DNA from 2 places in the Caulobacter sp. GW821-FHT12D05 genome. Region 2 is predicted to be linked to the other one. Evidence: predicted binding sites of a transcription regulator. Region 2 holds the regulator's gene; the other holds the start of a gene.

Region 1 (7,034 bases), on a different contig from region 2:
TCGGCATGAAGACCGGCACGGTCGGCGAGCGCATGGCCAAGCTGGGCGAGGACTTCTATCCGAACACGGATGCGTCCAAGGAACAGCTGATCAAGGACCTGAACGAGAAGGCCGCCTGGATCCAGAAGCAGCTGCCGGCCTATTTCGGCGCGCTGCCCAAGGCCCCGCTGGAAATCCGCCGCGTGCCCAAGGCCATCGAAGCCGGCGCGCCGGGCGGCTACTACAACTCGCCCTCGCTCGACGGTAAGCGCCCCGGCATCTACTGGATCAACCTGCGCGACACCAAGGAGCAGGCCAAGTACACCCTGACCACCCTGACGGTGCACGAGGGCGTCCCGGGTCACCACCTGCAGCTGTCGATCTCGAACGAGGCCAAGGGCCTGCCCATGATCCGCAAGATCATCGGCTTCTCGGGCTACACCGAGGGCTGGGCGCTCTATTCCGAGCAGCTGGCCGTCGAGATGGGCATCTACAAGACCGACCCGCGCGGCCACATCGGCATGCTGCACGACGCCCTGTTCCGCGCCGTGCGCCTGGTGGTCGACACCGGCATGCACCACAAGAAGTGGAGCCGCGAGCAGGCCGTGAAGTACATGGCCGAGACCATGGGCGACGAGGAAAGCGGCTCGATCACCGAGATCGAGCGCTACGTCGTGTGGCCGGGCCAGGCCTGCAGCTACATGATCGGCAAGATCGTCTGGCTGCGCGTCCGCGCCAAGGCTCAGAAGGCCCTGGGCAAGAAGTTCGACATCCGCGAATTCCACGACGCGGGCCTGCTCTCGGGCATGACCCCGCTGACCACCCTGGAACGCGTGATCGACGACTACATCGTCGCGAAGGGCGGCAAGGCCTAGACCTTACCCCCAGCTGTCGGAAGCCCCGGCCCGGCGCGCAACGGCTTTGACCGGCGCGCTGGGTCGCAGGGCGGGGGCGGGCTTGTCGACGGGCTTGCCGTAGAGCCAGCCCTGGGCGAAGTCGACGCCGGCGGCGCGGACGATCTCCTCGACCTCGACGGTCTCGACCATCTCGGCGACCGTGCGGATCTTCAGGTCGCGGCACAGCTCGACCAGGCGGCGCACCAGGGCGCCGTCGCGGCCGTTGTCGGCCAATTCGCGGACGTAGCGGCCGTCGATCTTGACGATGTCCAGCTGCAGCTGCTGCAGGTAGGCGAACGAGGACGAGCCGGCCCCGAAGTCGTCCAGGCAGACCAGCGAGCCCATGCCGCGCAGGCTCTGGATGTGCTGGTTGGCCACGGTCAGGTTGTCGATGGCGCGGGTCTCGGTGATCTCGAAGATCAGCCGGCCCTTGGCCTCGTCGTACTTGGCGAGCAGGCGGCTGACATGGTCGACGAAGCTCTCGTTGCCGATCGTCTGGCCCGAGACGTTGACCGCCAGGCGCAGCTTGCGCTCCTGGTCATTGGCCAGCTTCTTGACGGCCTGCTCGACGATGGCGTGGTCCAGCTCCTCGATCAGGTCAAATTCCTCGGCCATGCGGATCAGGGCGAACGGGCTGCCGCCGTCCTCGAACCGCACCAGGGCCTCGTGGTGATGGGCCAGGCCCGTGGCCAGCGAGACCACCGGCTGGTAGGCCAGCGTGAAGCGCCGCTGGCTGACCGCCACGCCCAGGGCGCCGGCGCGGGCCAGGGTCCGCTTCACGGACCGGTTCATCGCCTCCGACAGGGTCATCGGCGGCATGTCCTTCAGGCCCTCGCGCAGGAAGTCGTCGAGGGCGTAGCGCAGGGCGCGAAGGGCGCGGGACGAGCCGCCGCCGGACTCCAGCGGCACCACGTGGGCGTCGGCTTCGGCGCTGACCATCTTGGTCAGGCGCTTGACCATGTTCTCGGGCCGGTCGTCGCGCTGGCGCAGCAGGGCGAAGCGGTCGGGCGACAGGCGGGTGGCGGCCGAACCGCCGTGCGACTCGGCGCGGACGGCGCTGGCGACGCGGACGTCCAGGGCCTGGGCCTCGCTGGGCGTCAGGCCTTCGCGCATGGCGCCCAGGCCCGCGAACTCGACCATGGCCAGTTCCAGCTCCAGGCCCGTGACGCGGGCGGCCTCGAACAGGCCCTGGGCGATGTCGTCGAACGACTCGCGGGGCTGCAGGCTGTCGGCGGTCAGGGGCGGGCCGGCCGACTGGGCGGCGGTGGCGGCGCACGAGACGCGGCCGTCGTTCTCGGGCAGGGCGCGCAGGATGACCCGCACGCAGCGATCCTCGGCCCCGGCCAGGCGCAGCACCACCGGACCCCGGCGGATGCCGTCGTCGGCGCAGCTGAGCATGGCCTCCATCAGCGGGCGGTCGTCGGGGTGGAACAGATCGGACCAGGCCTGGCCCATCAGGCCGGCCTCGCTCTTGCCCATGACCTTTTGCGCGGCGCCCAGCGCCAGGCGCACACGGCCGCTCTGCAGCTCGACGAGAAGATCGGCGCTGGCGAAGGCCAGGCCCAGAAGGCGGCGCGGATCGATGGACAAGTCTGCAGTCCCCCCAAAGACTGGACCATAAGAAGCAGTGAAGCTGGCACAGCGGGACTTAAGGACCGGTTTCGGCGCGGCGGGTGTCACGGAATTTCCGGCCCGGCAGGGTGCGGCATTCTGGCCTACGTCAGAAACGGACGTTTCTGCTTATGAGAACATCTTGCGAACCTGGAACAAAGCATGTACGCCTTTAACTGTGTTCCACAGGTCGTTGGGACGCGGCGCTGGAAGCGCCGATCGGGCGACCGGAATCATGGGATAGAGGGCGGATCAACAATGACCAGTCAGGCGGCTTTGAAACTCGTGGGCAAGGAAGAAGGCGACAAGCAACGCGCGCTAGAGGCGGCTCTCGCCCAGATCGACCGCGCGTTCGGCAAGGGCTCGGTGATGAAGCTGGGCGAAAAGGGCAAGGTCGAGATGGAGTCCGTCTCCACCGGCTCGCTCGGCCTGGACATCGCCCTGGGCATCGGCGGCCTGCCCAAGGGGCGGATCATCGAGGTCTATGGCCCGGAAAGCTCGGGTAAGACCACCCTGGCCCTGCACGTGGTGGCGGAAGTCCAGAAGGCCGGCGGCACCGCCGCCTTCGTCGACGCCGAGCACGCGCTGGATCCGTCCTACGCGCACAAGCTGGGCGTCAATCTCGACAGCCTGCTGGTCTCGCAGCCCGACAACGGCGAACAGGCCCTGGAGATCACCGACACCCTGGTGCGCTCGGGCGCCGTCGACATCGTGGTTATCGACTCGGTCGCGGCCCTGACGCCGAAGGCGGAAATCGAAGGCGAGATGGGCGACAGCCTGCCGGGCCTGCAAGCCCGTCTGATGAGCCAGGCGCTGCGCAAGCTGACCGCCTCGATCAACAAGGCCAACACCATCGTCATCTTCATCAACCAGATCCGTCACAAGATCGGCGTGATGTACGGCAGCCCGGAAACCACCACGGGCGGCAACGCGCTGAAGTTCTACGCCTCGGTGCGCCTGGACATCCGCCGCACCGGTTCGGTGAAGGTCCGTGACGAGATCATCGGCAACAATGTCCGCGTGAAGGTGGTCAAGAACAAGGTGGCCCCGCCGTTCCGCGAGGTCGAGTTCGACATCATGTACGGCGAGGGCATCTCCAAGCTGGGCGAAGTCATCGACCTGGGCGTCAAGGCCGGGATCATCGACAAGGCCGGCTCGTGGTTCTCGTACGGCAGCCAGCGCATCGGCCAGGGCCGCGACAATGTCCGCGAGTTCCTGAAGACCAATCCCGACGTCGCCGCCTCGATCGAAGCGGCCGTCCGCAAGTCGTCGCAGAAGATCGAGGAAGAGCTCCTGGTCGGCGGCCCGGAGGACGGCGAGGAAGAATAGTCCTCGCAAGGTTTCGCGGCCCTCGCCCGACCCCGGGCGTCCCCGCCTTCAACACGCCCGCGGCCGGACCGCCGCGAGGGCCGCGATTGCAGGCCGCCTGGACCCCATGCCAGGCGGCCTATTTCGTTTCTGGAGCGGGCAGGATGGAGATCCTCCCCCTAGCGAGGGAGGTGGCGCGCAGCGCAGGAGGGGGAAGGGCAGGGGTGTCCAACCAAACCCCGTCATCCCGCGCTTTATGCGCGGGACCCATCTGTCCGCCGCAAGTGCGGAGCGGACCGAAGCTCTCACGCGGAAGCTGACCCATGGGTCCCGTGAACAAGTCGCGGGATGACGGCTGGAGGGCTGGTTGAGCAAAACTCAGCCTCCGAACCCGCCCTTTTCCACCTCAACCCGGGTCACCATCTGTGGATCGGTTTCCCCTCCGCCAAAAACCGCGCTATGCAGCGCGCGACTCCCGGCCGCTCGCCGGACGCCCACACTTGAGACGCTCATGCCCAGCTTGAACGAGATCCGCAGCACCTTCCTCGACTACTTCGGCAAGGCCGATCACGCGGTGACGCCGTCGGCGCCGCTGGTGCCGCAGAACGATCCGACCCTGCTGTTCGTCAATGCCGGCATGGTGCCGTTCAAGAACGTGTTCACCGGCGCCGAGACGCCGGCCCATCCGCGCGCGGCCAGCTCGCAGAAGTGCGTCCGCGCCGGCGGCAAGCACAACGACCTGGACAATGTCGGCTACACCGCTCGCCACCACACCTTCTTCGAGATGCTGGGCAACTTCTCGTTCGGCGACTACTTCAAGGAACAGGCGATCCACCACGCCTGGACCCTGCTGACCGGCGAGTTCAAGCTGCCTAAGGAAAAGCTGCTGGTCACGGTGTACCACACCGACGACGAGGCGGCCGACCTGTGGAAGAAGATCGCCGGGCTGTCCGACGACCGCATCATCCGCATCCCGACCAGCGACAACTTCTGGTCCATGGGCGACACCGGCCCCTGTGGCCCGTGCTCGGAAATCTTCTTCGACCACGGCGAAGGCATCCCCGGCGGCCCTCCGGGCAGCCCGGATGAAGACGGCGACCGGTTCATCGAGATCTGGAACCTGGTCTTCATGCAGTTCGAGCAGCTGGCCGGCGGCGAGCGTGTCTCGCTGCCCAAGCCCTCGATCGACACCGGCATGGGTCTGGAACGCGTCGCGGCCGTGCTGCAGGGCGTGCACAACAACTACGACGTCGACCTGTTCAAGAGCCTGATCGCCGCGTCGGTCGAGCTGACTGGCGTCAAGGCCGAGGGCGACCAGGCCCCGTCGCACCGCGTCATCGCCGACCACCTGCGCTCGTCGTCGTTCCTGCTGGCCGATGGCGTGACGCCGTCGAACGAAGGCCGTGGCTACGTCCTGCGCCGGATCATGCGCCGCGCCATGCGCCACGCCTATCTGCTGGGCGCCAACGAGCCCCTGATGCACCGCCTGGCCCCGACCCTGGTGGCCGAGATGGGCCAGGCCTATCCGGAACTGCGCCGCGCCGAGGCCTCGATCGTCGAGACCCTGCGCCAGGAAGAAGAGCGCTTCCGCGTCACCCTGGGCCGCGGCATGGGCCTGCTGGACGAGGCCACCGCCAACCTGACCAGCGGCGGCGTGCTGGACGGCGACACCGCCTTCAAGCTCTACGACACCTACGGCTTCCCGCTGGACCTGACCCAGGACGCCGTGCGCGCCAAGGGCCTGACCGTCGATACCGACGCCTTCGATGCGGCCATGGAAAAGCAGCGCCAGATGGCGCGCGCCAACTGGGCCGGCTCGGGCCAGCAGGCCGGCGCGGCCGCCTGGTTCGCGATCAAGGAAAAGGCCGGCGCGACCGACTTCGTCGGCTATGAGAACACCGAGACCACGGGCGTCGTGAAGGCGCTGCTGGTCGACGGCGTCGAGGTCGAGAGCGCCACCGGCGGGACGACCGTCGAGGTGCTGCTGGACCGCACCAGCTTCTACGCCGAGAGCGGCGGCCAGGCCGGCGACACCGGCGTGCTGGAAGCCAACGGCCGCGAGAACAAGGTGATCGACACCCAGAAGCAGGCTGGCGAACTGTTCGTCCACCGCGTCGAGCTGTCGGGCGACCTGAAGGTCGGCGACCAGGTCGTGGCCTCGGTCGACGCCGAGCGCCGCCACACCACCCGCTCGAACCACTCGGCCGCCCACCTGGTGCACGCCGCCCTGCACCATGTGCTGGGCCCGCACGTCGCCCAGAAGGGCCAGATGGTCGACGGCGAACGCATGCGCTTCGACTTCAGCCACGGCGGTCCGCTGACGGCCGAGGAGCTCGACAAGATCGAGGCCGAGGTCAACGAGGTCATCCGCCAGAACGTCCCGGCCGAGACCAAGGAAATGGCTCCGCAGGAGGCCATCGAGGCCGGCGCCGTGGCCCTGTTCGGCGAAAAGTACGGCGACAGCGTTCGCGTGCTGACCCTGGGCAAGTCGCTGGCCGACGAGGCCAAGGCCTATTCGGTCGAACTGTGCGGCGGCACCCATGTGGCCCGCACCGGCGACATCGCGCTGTTCAAGATCGTCTCGGAGCAGGGCGTCGCCGCCGGCGTGCGCCGCATCGAGGCCCTGACCGGCGAGGCGGCCCGCCGCTTCCTGCTGGACCAGGCGGGCGTGGCCAAGTCGTTGGCCGACCAGTTCAAGACCCCGGTCGCCGAAGTCGGCGCCCGCGTCGACGCCCTGATCGCCGACCGCAAGCGCCTCGAGAAGGAACTGGCCGACGCCAAGAAGCAGCTGGCCCTGGGCGGCGGCGGCGGTGCGGCGGCCGGTCCTGAGGACATCAACGGCACGGCCCTGATCGCCCGCGTCCTGGACGGCGTCGGCGGCAAGGAACTGCGCGGCGTCGCCGAGGAGTTCAAGAAGCAGCTGACCAATGGCGGCGTCGTCGCCCTGGTCGGCACCAGCGACGGCAAGGCCGCCGTCACCGTGGCCGTCACCGCCGACCTGACCGGCAAGTTCAGCGCCGCTGACCTCGCCAAGGCCGCCGTGATCGCCATGGGTGGCCAGGGCGCCGGCGGCAAGGCCGACTTCGCCCAAGGCGGCGCGCCCGACGACAGCAAGGCCAACGAAGGCCTCGCGGCGGTGAAGGCGGCGCTGGCCGGCTGATCTGGCCGATAGCTTGAAACGAGATGAGGGGACGCTGAGAGGCGTCCCCTTTTTCATGTCCGAAGAGACTGGAAGCGATC
Region 2 (7,034 bases):
GACGGCCGCCGAACTGCGCGTCAACACGGCGCGCGCCTTCTTGTGGACGCCGGTGGCGTTCGGCCTCGGCGCGGCGGGCTATCTGGAAGCGGGGCGTGAGCCGTCAATCTGGCTGCTGGGTGGCGTGACGCTGGTCCTGGCAGCCGTCTGGTGGACGCTTCGCCAGCGGAACGCGGCGGCGCTGCTGGTGGCGCTAGCCAGTCTGGCGGCCTGCGGGGCGGCTGGAGGCCTCGCCGCCAAGGTCCGCAGCGACCGCGTGGCCGCGCCGGTCATGGCCGGGGAGCGGGTTGTGCGGCGGGTAGAGGGCTTCGTCGTCGATGTCGTTAGTCCCGGCGCGGGCGGGCCACGCCTGTTGATTGCGCCGGCCTGGGTGTCGGGTCTGCCGCCTGACCGCACGCCGCGCCGGATCCGGGTGACGATCGGCGAGAACGAAACCCCGGCGCCGGGCCAGCCGATCCGCTTGCGGGCCATGTTGGGACCGCCGCCGCCGCCGGCCGCGCCGGGATCCTACGACTTCGCCCGCGACGCCTGGTTCGACTCGATCGGCGGCGTGGGCTTCATCATCGGCGACTGGGACGCCGCGCGGCTCGATCCGCCGCCCTGGCGGCTGCGGTTGTCCATGGCGGTCAACGCCTTCCGCTGGAGCCTGGCCCAACGGATCCTGGCGCGGATGGGACCGACCAGCGGCGGCCTCGGCGCGGCCATGGTCACCGGTCACGAGGCCTGGATCACCCAGGACCAGACGGACGCCATGCGCGCCTCGGGCCTGGCGCACATCATCTCGATCTCTGGGCTGCACATGGCCATCGTCGGGGGCTTCATGTTCGGCGTGGTGCGGCTGGGCGTCGCCGCCTGGCCGTGGCTGGCTCTGCGAGCGCCGGGCAAGAAGATCGCGGCCATCGCGGGGCTCGTCGCCGTGCTGGGCTATCTGGTGATCTCCGGCGCGCCGCCGCCGGCCGAGCGGGCGGCGATCACGGCCAGCGTGGCGTTCCTGGCCATCCTGTTCGACCGCCGAGCCATCACCCTGCACGGGCTGGCGGTGGCGGCGCTGGTGATCCTGGCGATGAAGCCCGAAACGGCCGGCGAGCCGGGCTTCCAGATGTCGTTCGCCGCCACCGCCGCCCTGGTGGCCTTGGCCGAGGCCTGGCCCCGTCCGGTGAAGGAGATCTCGACCCCGTGGTGGATCCGCTGGCCACAGGCGGGAATCGTCTGGGTGGCCGCCTCGGTCGCGGCCAGCCTGGTGGCGGGCCTGGCCACCGCGCCGTTCGCCATGCAGCATTTCAACCGCGTCGCCGTCTGGGGTTTGCCGGCCAACTTGGCGGTCGCGCCGCTGTCGTCGTTCGTGATCATGCCGTTCCTGGCCATCGGCACCTTGCTCGAGCCGTTCGGCCTGGGCGCGCCATTCCTGGCCGTGGCCGGGTGGGGCATCGACGCCATGGTCGGGATCGCCAACGGCTTCGCCGACGCCCACGGGGCGCAGAGGATCGTGGCCAGCGCGCCGCCGCAGGTGCTGGTGGTCGCCTTCCTGGGCCTGATGATCCTATGCCTGTGGAAGGGCCGCCTGCGCTGGATCGGCGCGCCCTTGGCCCTGGCGGTCGCCCTGTGGCCTCGGCCTACGCCGCCGGACGCCTGGATCGCTGCTGACGGCGCGACGGCCGCCGTGCGCTCGGGAGACGCGGCGGTGCTGCTGCGCACCGACGCCAAGCGGTTCGGGGCCGAGCTGTGGGCGCGGCGGCGCGGCCTCGAACCGGCGACCTGGAGCCTCTATGCCTGCGACAAGCGGGTCTGCGCGCCGGCCCTGGGCGCGCCGGTGCGGCTGTCCCTGGCCTGGAGCCGCAGGACACCCGACGCCGAGACGTTATCGGGCATGTGCGTGGCCAGCGAGGTGGTGGTGATCCGAGGTCCCGCACCCACGCGGATACCGCCTTTGTGCGCCGACGCGGTGCTGCTGACAGCCGAGGATTTCGCGCGGGGCGGGGCCGCCGAGCTCTATCGTCGCCCCGACGGCTGGCGCATCGTCTGGGCTCAGCCGTTGCGCGGCGATCGGCCTTGGTCTCGCCTGCTGACACCTGATGTCACGAGGGACGGCTAAGCCTCGCGCCGACCTTCTGGAGGATCCGTGATGTCCAACCCGTTCGCCGCCCGCCGCGCTGCTTTCCGCGCCCTGCATGCCGAGGGCTGCTTCGCCTTGCCCAACCCCTGGGACGCCGGCAGCGCCAAGCGGTTGCAGAAGCTGGGCTTCAAGGCCCTGGCCTCGACCAGCGCCGGCGCGGCCTGGGCTCTGGGCAAGGACGACGGCCAGATCACGCGCGACGAGGTGATCGAGCACCTGCGCCAGCTGTGCGCCGCCACCGACCTGCCGGTGAACGCCGACTTCGAGGCGGGCTTCTCCGACACAGCCGAAGGCGTGGGCGAGAGCGTCACCCTGGCCATCGAGGCCGGCGTCGCGGGCCTGTCGATCGAAGACTGGTCGGGCTCGGCGCTCTACGACCTGCCGGTGGCCCTCGAACGCCTGAAGGCCGCCCGCGCCGCCATCGACGCCTCGGGCCAGGACGTGATCCTGGTCGGCCGCACCGAGGGTTATCTGCGCGGCAATCGTGACCTGGCCCCGACGATCGAGCGGCTGAAGGCCTATGCCGAGGCCGGCGCGGACTGCCTGTACGCTCCGGCGGTGACCGATCCCGACGAAATTCGCGCCATCGTCCAGGCCGTGGCCCCCAAACCGGTCAATGTCCTGTTCTGGGGCTCGGACATGTCGGTCGAGAGCCTGGGCGCGCTGGGCGTACGCCGGGTCAGCACGGGCGCTTCGCTCGCCGCCGCGGCTTGGGCTGGCTTTGACAAGGCGGCAAAGCGCCTGGCGGAGGAGGGGCGTCTCTAGGCCCCAGATACGAAAAGGCCCCGATCCTCGCTGAGGTCGGGGCCAAATCTCTAATCGCTAGGGCGGGGCCTAGTGATACCGGCGGATCAGGCCCACCAGCTTGCCCTGCACCTCGACCTGGTCGGGGCCGAAGATGCGGGTCTCGTACTTGGGGTTGGCGGCTTCCAGGGCGATCGAGCCGCCCTTCTTGCGCAGGCGCTTCAGCGTGGCTTCCTCGCCGACCAGGGCGACGACGATCTCGCCCGAGGTGGCGGTGTCGCCCTTCTTGATGATGACGTAGTCGCCGTCGAGGATGCCGGCCTCGATCATCGAGTCGCCCTGCACCTCAAGGACATAGTGCTCGCCATTGCCCAGCATGGCCTCGGGCACCGGCAGGCGCTCGCGCTCGTGCTGGATGGCGTCGATCGGCGTGCCGGCGGCGATCTTGCCCAGGATCGGCAGTTCGCGGCTGTCATTGGCGGGCGCCGAGGATGCAGCCGGCGCGGGCGAGGGCGAACCGCCGCCTTCAAACACCTGCGGGCGGAACGCGCCACGGCCCTTGGGCGGGGCGGCCGTCGTGGCCTGCTGCGGCAGCTTCACCACCTCCAGCGCCCGGGCCCGGTGGGCCAGGCGACGGATGAAGCCGCGCTCTTCCAGGGCCGTGATCAGCCGGTGGATGCCCGACTTGGACGCCAGATCGAGGGCCTCCTTCATCTCGTCGAAGGACGGGGAGACGCCGGTCTCCTTGATCCGTTCGTGGATGAACATCAGCAGTTCGTGCTGCTTGCGGGTGAGCATGACGACCTCGATTGGAGCGCGGAACAAACCGCAAACCTTTCGAATGTTCTCTAGGCGTTCCGCGTTAAAGTCAAGTCGAGCGTCGTTCGCCGGAGAAAGGCGAGGAAAATCAAGGGCTAGCTTGGCCGATAGGGTAAATGTCGACCAGAATCAAAAGCTTAACGAAAGCTTTCAGGCGCGCTTGCGGGCTACGATGATGTCCTGGTCCTGCATCGGCTGGCGACGCCATTCGCCGAGGGCGACGTTGAGCACGTCCAGGCCCAAGGCCTCGTATTGCGCCAGGATGGAGGCCAGGTCGTAGGCGATCGTGTCCTCGGGCATGTCCGGGTTGGCCGTCCAGCAGCCGTCCAGGGCGTGGACGAAGTCGAAGGCGATCTGGCCATCGCCGGTGTTGGCGCGGGCCTCGTCGTCGATCAGGTACCAGGAGATGACGCTGGTCCCGCCGGGCTTCAGGACCCGGGCGATCTCGCGGGCGAACTGGGCCTGGTCGGCGGCCAGCAGGTGGGTGAACACCGAGCCCAACCAGACGAAGTCGAAACTGGCGTCCGGATAGGGGAAGACGAAACGGCTGGCCGGCTGCGAGCCTTCCGGATTGTACCGGTCGCTGTGCATGTCGGCGTGGGTGAATTGGAAGCGCGGGTCGCCGACGGCGATATTGGCCCGGCACCAGTCGATGGCCTGGGCCATGACGTCGAAGCCGGCATAACGACCGGTCTCGTCCAGATAGTCGACCAGCGGCGCCGCCGCGCGGCCGATGCCGCAGCCGACGTCGAGGATGGCGTGGTGCGGCTGCAGGCCCGCGTCGATGAACAGCTGCTTGAACTGTTGGCCGACACGCACGTAGTCGGCGTCAGCGGCGCCGACCAGATGCCAGAGCTCTTGCGGGGCGGCCACGGCGTCGGCAGCGGGCAGGGCGGGCGAAAAGACGCGACGCAGCTTGGACAGAAAGGCCCGCATCCGATTCCCTCAAACTCGAACTGGCGCGGACCCTAACGACGGTTGCGGGCTCAGCCAACCTTGGGGGCGGGCAGAGCCTTGAAGGTGCGGTCCAGGCGCAGGCCGTGGCCGGTCCACGAGAACAGGATCCGCTCGGCGCGGCCGACCAGGTTCTCGGCGGGGATGAAGCCCATGCCCAGCTCCGGCGGCAGGTCGGCGTCGCGGGCCACGTCCCAGGCGCACGAGGCATAGCCCTTGGGCGTCGAACCGGGGTTGAAGCGGCTGTCCAGCGAGTTGTCGCGATTGTCGCCCATCACGAAGTAACAGCCAGCCGGGACGGTGTAGACGCCGGTGTTGGCGGCCTGGGTCTCGGCCCCGAAGCTGTTGGTGGCGTAGGTGCGGCCGTTGGGCAGGGTCTCGCGCAGGTGACGTACCGGGATCGGCCAGGCGCCGGGCGAGCCGTCGGCGTCAATTCCGGTCAGGGTCTGGGTCACCGGTGCGCCGTTGATGCGCACCACGCCGCCGCTCATCTGGATGCGGTCGCCGGGCAAGCCGATGACACGCTTGATCACGTCGGTGCGGCCGTCGCTGGGCTTCTTGAACACCACGATGTCGCCGCGCTCGGGCGCCTGGCCCAGCAGGCGTCCGTGGCCCACGGGCGGGCTCAGCGGGATCGAGTGGCGGCTGACCCCGTACGGATATTTGGAGACCAGGATGTAGTCGCCGACCATCAGCGTCGGCTGCATCGACTCCGACGGGATCGTGAACGGCTGGCAGAAGACCGTGCGCGGGATCAGGAACACCACCAGCACGATGGCGGCCGTCTTGGCGGCTTCGATCAGGCCTTCAGTCCACTTGCGCATCGCCGTTCCTTTGCTTGCTCAAGCTAAGGTTAGGGCGGCGAGCTTGGCTAAATCGTGGCGCCCTAGAGAACGGTCTTCAGCTCCGGATGCCTGGGCGTGACCGGCGCATAGAACGCCGCCAGCGCCGCCAAGTCCGTCTCGTAGTCGCCGCTGGGCATCATCGCCGGGCCCAGGCCCACCACCTTGCGCTTGTAGTCCATGAAGCCGGGCACCATCGGCACGCCGGCCTTCAGGGCGATGTTGTAGAAGCCGGTCTTCCAGCCGCTGGCCTTGCCGCGCGTGCCCTCGGGCGCGATCGTCAGCATGAACTCGTCGCGGCGGGCGAACTCGTCGGCCATGGCCTGGACCGTGTCGCGCGACTGGGAGCGGTCGATCGGCACGCCGCCCAGGTCCTTCATCAGCCGCTCGAACGGCCAGCGGAACAGCGAGGCCTTGCCCATGAAGCTGAGCTTCAGGTTCAGCGCGTCGGCCGCGCCCAGGAAATAGACGAAGTCCCAGTTGCTGGTGTGCGGCGCGGCGATGATCACGAACTTGCGGGTGGTCGTCGGGGCCGAGCCCTCGATCGTCCAGCCCTCCCGCTTGAAAAAGGCGACGAGGGACCAATTCACCACGCGGGCGAGCCAATGCATTCGCGTTTCCTCGCGCGGCAGTGTTCTTGTTGAGGTGACTGTGGGCGGGCGAGGCAGAAAACGCCAGACGGCGCGTACCCGATCCGTCAGCCGAGCAGAGCGCGCGTGGCCGCCGTGACGTCGGCTTGGCGCATCAGGCTTTCGCCCACGAGCATGGCCTTGGCGCCGGTAGCTTCCATCCGCACGACGTCGTCGTGGGTGAAGATGCCGCTTTCGGTGACCAGCAGGGCGTCCTTCGGTGCGAGGGCCTGGAGGCGTTCGGTGACGGCCAGGTCGACGACGAAGCTCTTCAGGTCGCGGTTGTTGATGCCCACCAGGTCAGAGCCCAGGGCGCCGGCGCGCTCCATCTCGGCCTCATCGTGGACTTCCACCAGGGCGTCCATACCCAGGCGCTTGGCTTCGCTCATCAGCTCGGCGGCCAGGACGTCGTCGATCATGGCCAGGATGACCAGGATAGCGTCAGCGCCCAGGGCGCGGCTCTCGGCCACCTGCCAGGGATCCACCAGAAAGTCCTTGCGGATGCAGGGCAGGCTGACGGCCGCGCGGGCGTCGATCAGATAGGCGTCGGCGCCCTGGAAGCTGGGGCCATCCGTGAGCACGGAGAGACACGACGCGCCGCCGGCCTCGTAGTTGCGGGCCAGGGCCGGCGGGTCGAAGTCGGCGCGAATCAGGCCCTTGGACGGCGAGGCCTTTTTGATCTCGGCGATCAGGGACAGCTTGCCGGGCGCGTGGCCGGCGATCAGGGCCTGCTTGAAGCCGCGCGGCGACGAGGCGTTGCGGGCGGCGTTCTCGAGCGCGCCCAGGGTGCGGCGACGCTTGCGGTCGACGACCTCCTCAAGCTTGTAGGCGGCGATCTTGGCGAGGATGTCGGTCACGCGGGTACTTCCGAATTGGTGGCGGCCACCAGGCCGGCGAGGGCGGCCTTGGCGCGGCCTTCGTCGATGACGTCGG

What was found. Region 2 encodes LexA, which represses DNA repair genes until DNA is damaged. Its sites were predicted from a motif close to ATGTTCNCNANNTGTTCT; they were not measured.
Region 1: the regulator LexA is predicted to act here: its motif matches at 2,621-2,638, upstream of recA (recombinase RecA).

What each region holds. Positions count from the first base shown of each region.
Region 1 is NZ_JBXAQO010000005.1:196,298-203,331, reverse strand. It holds gene AC1RRR_RS24265 (DUF885 domain-containing protein) at 1-854, shown strand, start outside; gene AC1RRR_RS24260 (EAL domain-containing protein) at 858-2,465, opposite strand; gene recA (recombinase RecA) at 2,745-3,815, shown strand; gene alaS (alanine--tRNA ligase) at 4,306-6,954, shown strand; gene AC1RRR_RS24245 (LysR family transcriptional regulator) at 7,008-7,034, opposite strand, start outside.
Region 2 is NZ_JBXAQO010000001.1:1,018,680-1,025,713, reverse strand. It holds gene AC1RRR_RS04425 (ComEC/Rec2 family competence protein) at 1-2,092, shown strand, start outside; gene AC1RRR_RS04420 (isocitrate lyase/PEP mutase family protein) at 2,123-2,878, shown strand; gene lexA (transcriptional repressor LexA) at 2,948-3,655, opposite strand; gene AC1RRR_RS04410 (class I SAM-dependent methyltransferase) at 3,827-4,612, opposite strand; gene lepB (signal peptidase I) at 4,663-5,454, opposite strand; gene AC1RRR_RS04400 (lysophospholipid acyltransferase family protein) at 5,517-6,083, opposite strand; gene trpC (indole-3-glycerol phosphate synthase TrpC) at 6,170-6,958, opposite strand; gene trpD (anthranilate phosphoribosyltransferase) at 6,955-7,034, opposite strand, start outside.